Regions from separate parts of the Mesorhizobium sp. CAU 1741 genome, predicted to be linked through region 1. Evidence: predicted binding sites of a transcription regulator. Region 1 holds the regulator's gene; each other region holds the start of a gene.
The links. The regulator LexA, encoded in region 1, represses DNA repair genes until DNA is damaged. The targets are predictions, from matches to a motif close to TGTTCNNNNTGTGTTCNG.
Positions count from the first base shown of each region.

Region 2: a site for LexA is predicted at 1,469-1,486, ahead of AAFN84_RS13030 (metallopeptidase family protein). Genes of this name have one in related genera too.
Region 3: a site for LexA is predicted at 1,109-1,126, ahead of uvrA (excinuclease ABC subunit UvrA). Genes of this name have one in related genera too.

Region 1 covers NZ_JBDOQP010000002.1:782,380-784,644, reverse strand. The annotation lists gene AAFN84_RS10605 (adenine deaminase C-terminal domain-containing protein) at 1-657, shown strand, start outside; gene lexA (transcriptional repressor LexA) at 701-1,417, opposite strand; gene AAFN84_RS10595 (gamma-glutamyltransferase family protein) at 1,588-2,265, opposite strand, start outside.
Region 2 covers NZ_JBDOQP010000002.1:1,275,984-1,278,248, forward strand. The annotation lists gene AAFN84_RS13020 (CoA ester lyase) at 1-464, shown strand, start outside; gene AAFN84_RS13025 (DUF1737 domain-containing protein) at 475-681, shown strand; gene AAFN84_RS13030 (metallopeptidase family protein) at 880-1,302, opposite strand; gene AAFN84_RS13035 (hypothetical protein) at 1,509-2,265, shown strand, end outside.
Region 3 covers NZ_JBDOQP010000001.1:1,248,263-1,250,527, forward strand. The annotation lists gene uvrA (excinuclease ABC subunit UvrA) at 1-962, opposite strand, end outside; gene AAFN84_RS05920 (single-stranded DNA-binding protein) at 1,769-2,265, shown strand, end outside.

The DNA.
Region 1 (2,265 bases):
CTGACGGCTCAAGATTTCCACATTGCAGCCGAACCCGGCCGCGAAACGATGCAGGCGGCCGTATTGCGGCCCTTCCACTGGACCGACGACTTCCTCACGTTTGAACTTCCCGTGGCAGACGGCTTTGTCCAGCGCGACGAGGCCCGCAACATCACCAAGTTTGCGATCGTAGATCGCTTCTCGGGCATGGGGGCCGTGTCGAAGATGTTCTGGCTCGGTTGCGGCCCGCGCACGCCCGAGACCGCGCTCGCCTGTTCGATGGCGCATGACAAGCACAATGTCTGGTGCGTCGGCTCGTCGGACGCGGCGATGGCCATGGCCGTGAACGCGCTCGCCGAAAATGACGGTGGTTGGGCGCTGGTGCGCGAAGGCGAGGTGGTTGCCACCGTTCGCTACGAGGTTGCGGGGCTGATGTCCTGCCGCTCGGCTGAGGAGCTGCACGCCGAGATGCAGGCGCTCTACGCCGAGGGCGAAAAGGTCGACTGGATGTTCGAGCCGTCGTTCCATCCCCGCTGGGGTCCCGGCTTTCCCGAACGTCTGGCTTTCGCCACGCTCACCTGCGCGCCATGGCGCTGGGTGCTCGTCGCGCCGAGCGACCATGCCCCCCAAGGTCTCGTCAACGTGCAGACCGGCGAAACCCATCCGGTGGTGTTCTGACGCCGATGCGGTTCGACGCCAACCCCTGTCACGCTATAAGCCCTCAGTAGCGCCGAATGAGCCCCACCAGCTTGCCCTGCACCTTGACCCGGTCCGGTCCGAAGATGCGCGTCTCGTAGGCCGGGTTGGCCGCTTCGAGGGCGATCGAGTCGCCCTTGCGCCGGAAGCGCTTCAGCGTCGCTTCCTCGTCGTCGACGAGCGCCACGATGATTTCGCCGGGTGTCGCCGTGGACGCATTGCGGATGATGACCGTGTCGCCGTCGAAGATGCCGGCCTCGACCATCGAGTCGCCCTTTACTTCCAGCGCGTAATGCTCGCCGCCGCCAAGCATCTCCGGCGGCACGCTGATCGAATGCGTCTTCTGCTGGATCGCGCTGATCGGCACGCCGGCCGCGATACGGCCCATCACCGGTACGGATACCGATGCCGCGACATCGTCGTCATTGCCGGTCGCCTGCAGGCGCGGCTTCTCCGGCGCACGGCCGAGGCTGCCCTGAATGACGCTCGGCGAGAACTTGCGCGCCTGGTTGAGCCCGGGCGCGATGGAGTCCGGCAGCCGTGTCACTTCGAGTGCACGGGCACGATTCGGCAGGCGGCGGATGAAGCCGCGCTCCTCGAGCGCGGTGATCAATCGGTGGATGCCGGACTTGGAGGCGAGGTCGAGCGCCTCCTTCATTTCGTCGAATGAGGGGGGGATGCCGGTCTCCTTCATCCGTTCGTGGATGAAGAGCAGCAATTCGTGTTGCTTTCGCGTCAGCATGGCAAGCCCCGGAGAATCAGAGTGCAAACAAAACCAGAACATACACTATCTGTTCCAGTTGTGTTCCGCAATAGTTTAAATTTTACTGATTTTCCGATGAATTCCGTAACTATGTTCCACAATGGTTCACCGAGGCCCTCACGGGGCATCGAACGCGCTCTGTTCGAGCGTCAGAAGCCTCCCGCGCAACCGTCCTTGCGTGGGTCGGAGCCCGCGGCATAGCCGCCCTCGACGCGGCGCACGAGCTGCGCACCGCCGAATCCGAAGCTGGAATCCGGGCTTTCGGTGGCGATCACGTGGCCCATCTGCTCCAGGTGGGCGATGGTCCGCGGGCTGACACTATCCTCGATCGCCACGTCGAGGCCGGAGATCACGCGCCAGCGCGGCGCATCTGCCGCCGTCTGCGGATCCTGTCCCCAGACCTGCGTGCGCAGCATCATCTGCAGGTGGCCTTGCGCCTGGATCGGCCCGCCCATCAGCCCGAATGCCATGTCCGGCCCGTCCGCGCCCATGATGAAGCCGGGAATGATTGTGTGGAAGGGGCGCTTGCGTGGACCGACCTGGTTGGGATGGCCGTCCTCCAGGGTGAAGCCGAAGCCGCGATTCTGCAGGCTGATGCCGGTACCCGGCACCACGACGCCCGATCCGAAGCCGGCATAGTTCGACTGGATGTACGACACCATCATGCCGTCCGCGTCGCCGGTTGCCAGGCACACCGTGCCGCCATTCTTCGGCGCGCCCACAGGATGCAGCGATGCCTTGTCACGGTCGATCAGCCGTCCGCGCGAGGCCAGGTAGGCGTCGTCGAGCAAATGCGACGCCTTGACGTCGTCCATGTGCAACTGGTC
Region 2 (2,265 bases), 490 kb from region 1:
TCGGCACGATCGCCGAGCTGGGGCGCGACCGCGGCGCGCGGCTCGCCTGCCTCGTCGCCGGCACCAACGACCTCGTCAAGGAAACCGGCATCCGCGCGACGCCCGACCGTCGCTATCTCGTTCCATGGCTGATGCAGATGGTTCTGGCCGCCCGCGCCGGCGGGCTCGACGTGCTCGACGGCGTAAGCAATGATTTCCGTGACCTCGACGCCTTCGGCCGTGAATGCGCCGAAGCCGGCAATATGGGGTTCGACGGCAAGACGCTGATCCATCCGGCTCAGATCGAGCCGGCCAATAGCGCCTTCTCGCCTTCACAGGAGGAGGTGGACGATGCGCTGGCGATCCGTGCCGCCTTCGCACTGCCCGAAAACGGGACCCGCGGCGTCATTTCGCTGGACGGCAGGATGGTCGAGCGGCTGCATCTGGATCAGGCCGAACGGCTGTTGGCCAAGGCCGGCCTATGAGGGAAACAGGATGAAACTCTACCGACTGCTCACCGGACCCGACGATTCGAGCTTCTGCCACAAGGTGTCGCTGGCGCTGTCCAAAGGCTGGCACCTGCATGGCTCGCCGACCTACGCCTTCGATGCGGAAACCAAGACCATGCGCTGCGGCCAGGCCGTGGTGAAGGATGTCTACGGCAAGGATTACGATCCTGGGATGAAGCTCGGCGAGCAGTAGGTATCGGCCGCCGCGCCTGTCGCGCCGTTCAGGCATGGATCCCCGGGTCAAGCCCGGGGATGACGAGGTGGAGATGGATGCGGCAAACCGCCAGCATCGACGTTTAGCTGCGACATATGAGCTTCGTCATCCCCGGGCTTGACCCGGGGATCCATGCCGGAACGCTGATAAAGGGCGCGAACCTCCACCCAAACAAACCTATTCCGCGTTGGTCTCGATGCGTTCCATGTCGTCGTCGGAGAGGCCGAAATGGTGGCCGATCTCGTGGATCAGCACGTGGGAGACGATGTCGCCCAGCGTTTCCTCGTTCTCGGCCCAGTAGTCGAGGATGGCGCGGCGGTAGAGCGTGACGCGGTTGGGCCCCTCGCCCGTCGACGGGTTCCAGCGCTCGGCGATGCCGCGCCCCTCGAACAGCCCCAGCAGGTCGAACGGCGTCTCGAGCGCCAGATCGTCCATGATCTCTTCGGTGGGAAATTCGGCGATCTGGATGACGATCTCGCCGGTCAACTGGCGGAACTCGGCCGGCAGGTGGGCATAGATCTCCAGCGCCATGAGTTCGAATTCCTGAATGGACGGGGAGAGTTGGTCCTCCCAGTCCCGTGTCTGATAGATGCGCGCCATTCTGTGTCCTTTGGACCGCCATATAGACCTTTGTGCAGCCGCTTTCGAGCCCTGAAGCGGCTCTATGGTGAAGGCAGTCGCCAAGGGGCGGTGCGTGTCGACGCAAGGGAAGGAATAAATTCTTGTCCACCCGTGCTTGACTCTTCGTGGCCGCTCTGGAATCCATAGGAACATAACAGGAACATTTACAAGAAGAGAGCGGCACCATGGCGACATCCGTCGTGGCGCGGGAAACGGTTTTTGCCCTGCGCCGGCAAATCGCGAAGATCGAGGGCAGGCTCGCCGAGCGGCTTGAACAGCCGGCGGCTGAGGCCGGCGGAGCGGGCATCGTGTTGCGCCATGCCGGGCGGCCGACGGCAGGCGCCCTGCTGCCGATCGGCGCTCCAAGCCTCGACGTCGCGCTCGACGGCGGCTTGCCGCTGGCCGGGCTGACGGAAATCCATGGGCGCCAGACGCGTGATGCCGGCGCGGTGGCCGGCTTTTCGCTGGCGCTCGCGGTCATGGCGCGGAGGCTGGCGGCGACGACGGCGCCGCTTTTGTGGATCGCCACAAGCGAGGTTCTGTCGGAAGCCGGCCGGCCCTACGCGCCCGGCATCCTGCATCGCTTCGGACTGGAGGCGGAGGCGCTTCTGCTGGCGCAGACACGGCGCATCGAGGATGCCCTGTGGGTGGCTGAGGAGGCGGCGGGACTGTCCCGCCTGTCGGCCGTCCTCCTGGAGGTTCGCGGGGTCGCGCACAGGCTGGACCTGACCGCAACCCGGCGGCTGCATCGCCGGGCCCAGGCCGCGGCCCGGCCCTTCTTTCTCCTGCGCCAGGCCGGGCAGCCGGAGCCGACGGCGGCGCCGGTGCGCCTCGTCGTATCGCCGGCGCCGGCGGGGGAGCGCCGGCTCTTCTCACGCGCGCTCGAAGGCTCGATCGGCCCGCCGGCCTTCATGGTCGAGATCGGCCGGAGCCGTACCGCTA
Region 3 (2,265 bases), on a different contig from region 1:
GAAACATGCTCCTCGGGAACCACCAGGAACGGATCGATGGCGCGTTGCGTGCCGAGACCATCGCAGGCTGGGCACGCGCCGAACGGATTGTTGAACGAAAACAGTCGTGGCTCGATCTCGGGAATCGTGAAGCCGGACACCGGGCAGGCGAATTTCTCCGAGAACAGGATGCGCTCGTGCGTCTCGTTCTTCGACTTGTTGACCGCATCCGCGCCCGTCTGGCTGGCATCGAGCGGCTTGTCGGCGAATTCGGCGACGGCGATGCCTTCGGCGAGCTTGAGCGCCGTCTCGAGCGAGTCGGCCAGGCGGGCAGACAGGTCAGGACGCACCACGACACGGTCGACCACCACGTCGATGTCGTGCTTGTATTTCTTGTCCAGCGTCGGAACGTCTCCGATCTCGTAGAAGGTGCCGTCGATCTTGACGCGCTGGAACCCCTTCTTCTGGAGCTCGGCCAGTTCCTTGCGGTACTCGCCCTTGCGGCCGCGCACGATCGGCGCGGTGATGTAAAGCCGCGTCCCTTCCTCGAGCGCGAGAACGCGGTCGACCATCTGCGATACCGTCTGGCTCTCGATCGGCAGTCCGGTGGCCGGCGAATACGGAATGCCGGCGCGCGCGAAGAGCAGGCGCATGTAGTCGTAGATTTCAGTGACCGTGCCGACGGTGGAGCGCGGGTTCTTCGATGTGGTCTTCTGCTCGATGGAAATGGCCGGCGAAAGCCCGTCGATCTGGTCGACATCCGGCTTCTGCATCATTTCGAGAAACTGGCGCGCATAGGCCGACAGGCTCTCGACATAGCGACGCTGGCCTTCGGCATAGATGGTATCGAATGCAAGCGACGACTTGCCGGACCCCGAGAGCCCGGTCATCACGATCAGCCTGTCGCGCGGAAGGTCGAGATCGACGTTCTTGAGATTGTGCTCGCGCGCGCCGCGAATGGAAATGAATTTGTGGTCCGCCATGACCCTGTCGCCGCCTTGCATTGAAATGGCCGGCGCTTTGCCGGCCCTGAGCCTATATGGTGGTCGGGTCGCCATCCGTCGAGGCGGCCGCGTTCATGAAAACCAGCGATCGGTTTTCACGCATTCCAGCAATCAGGGCAAGCGCAAAGAACAGAGTGCGAACGACTTCCTGACATCGTGCTGGCAGGAGGGCGGTCGGGGTCGTCACGAATTGTTTCGCCGGGCACCTTTCCATTGACGCAGCGGAGGGCAGGGAGCACATTGTTACGGTGCAGTTGACGCTCGCGTCGTAGATCGTCCACACGCGCCCATGCGGCGGTGGAAACACTTCGTAGCTTGAGCATGCCTGCACTGAACGCAACCGGAAAGGAGGGAGGCATGACTCCACCCGACCAACTTGGCAGGCTCCTCGCTTGAAGGAGCCGCGGCGACGTTCGGACCGATCTAGAGGTGCCGCTGACATCGTCGATATCACCTCACAATCTGGCATATGGTCGGATCATCGGGCGTGACCCGAGACGCATCCGAAAACAGCCGGGCGCTTTGGCCCGACGGGAAACCATGAGTTTCCGTTGCCCTGCCCACCTCCGTGGTGGCAGGGCATTTGTCTGTGCCTCGAGCCCGGCGCTGCCACCCTGGACTTGCAAATGCTCCGGTTTGACGCTAGAACAAAAAGCGAACGCCATCGTCCATATTATTTGTGGACGACGCCCGGCGACAAGTCGACGGACAGCGCATGAATGCCGGGGTTCGGATAGTGTGCCGGCGACATCATTCAAGGTTTAGGACGAGCGCAGGAGAGTTTCATGGCCGGTAGTGTCAACAAGGTCATTCTGGTGGGCAATCTCGGGGCCGATCCCGAGATCCGTCGTTTGAATTCCGGCGATCCGGTCGTCAACCTGCGCATCGCCACATCCGAAACGTGGCGCGACAAGGGAAGCGGTGAACGCCGAGAGAAGACCGAATGGCATAACGTCGTGATATTCAACGACAATCTCGCCAAGGTTGCCGAGCAATATTTGAAGAAGGGCGCCAAGGTTTACATTGAGGGCCAGCTGCAGACCCGCAAATGGCAGGATCAGACCGGTCAGGACAAATACACCACGGAAGTGGTGTTGCAGAAATTCCGCGGCGAGTTGCAGATGCTTGACTCGCGCGGCGAAGGCGGCGGCGGCCAGGTTGGCTACCAGGGCGGCGGGCGAGGTTCGGACTTCGGGCAGTCAGGCCCGAGCGACGATCGTGGCCGCGGCAGCAGCGGTGGGGGTGGTGGCGGCTTTTCGCGCGACCTCGATGACGAGATCCC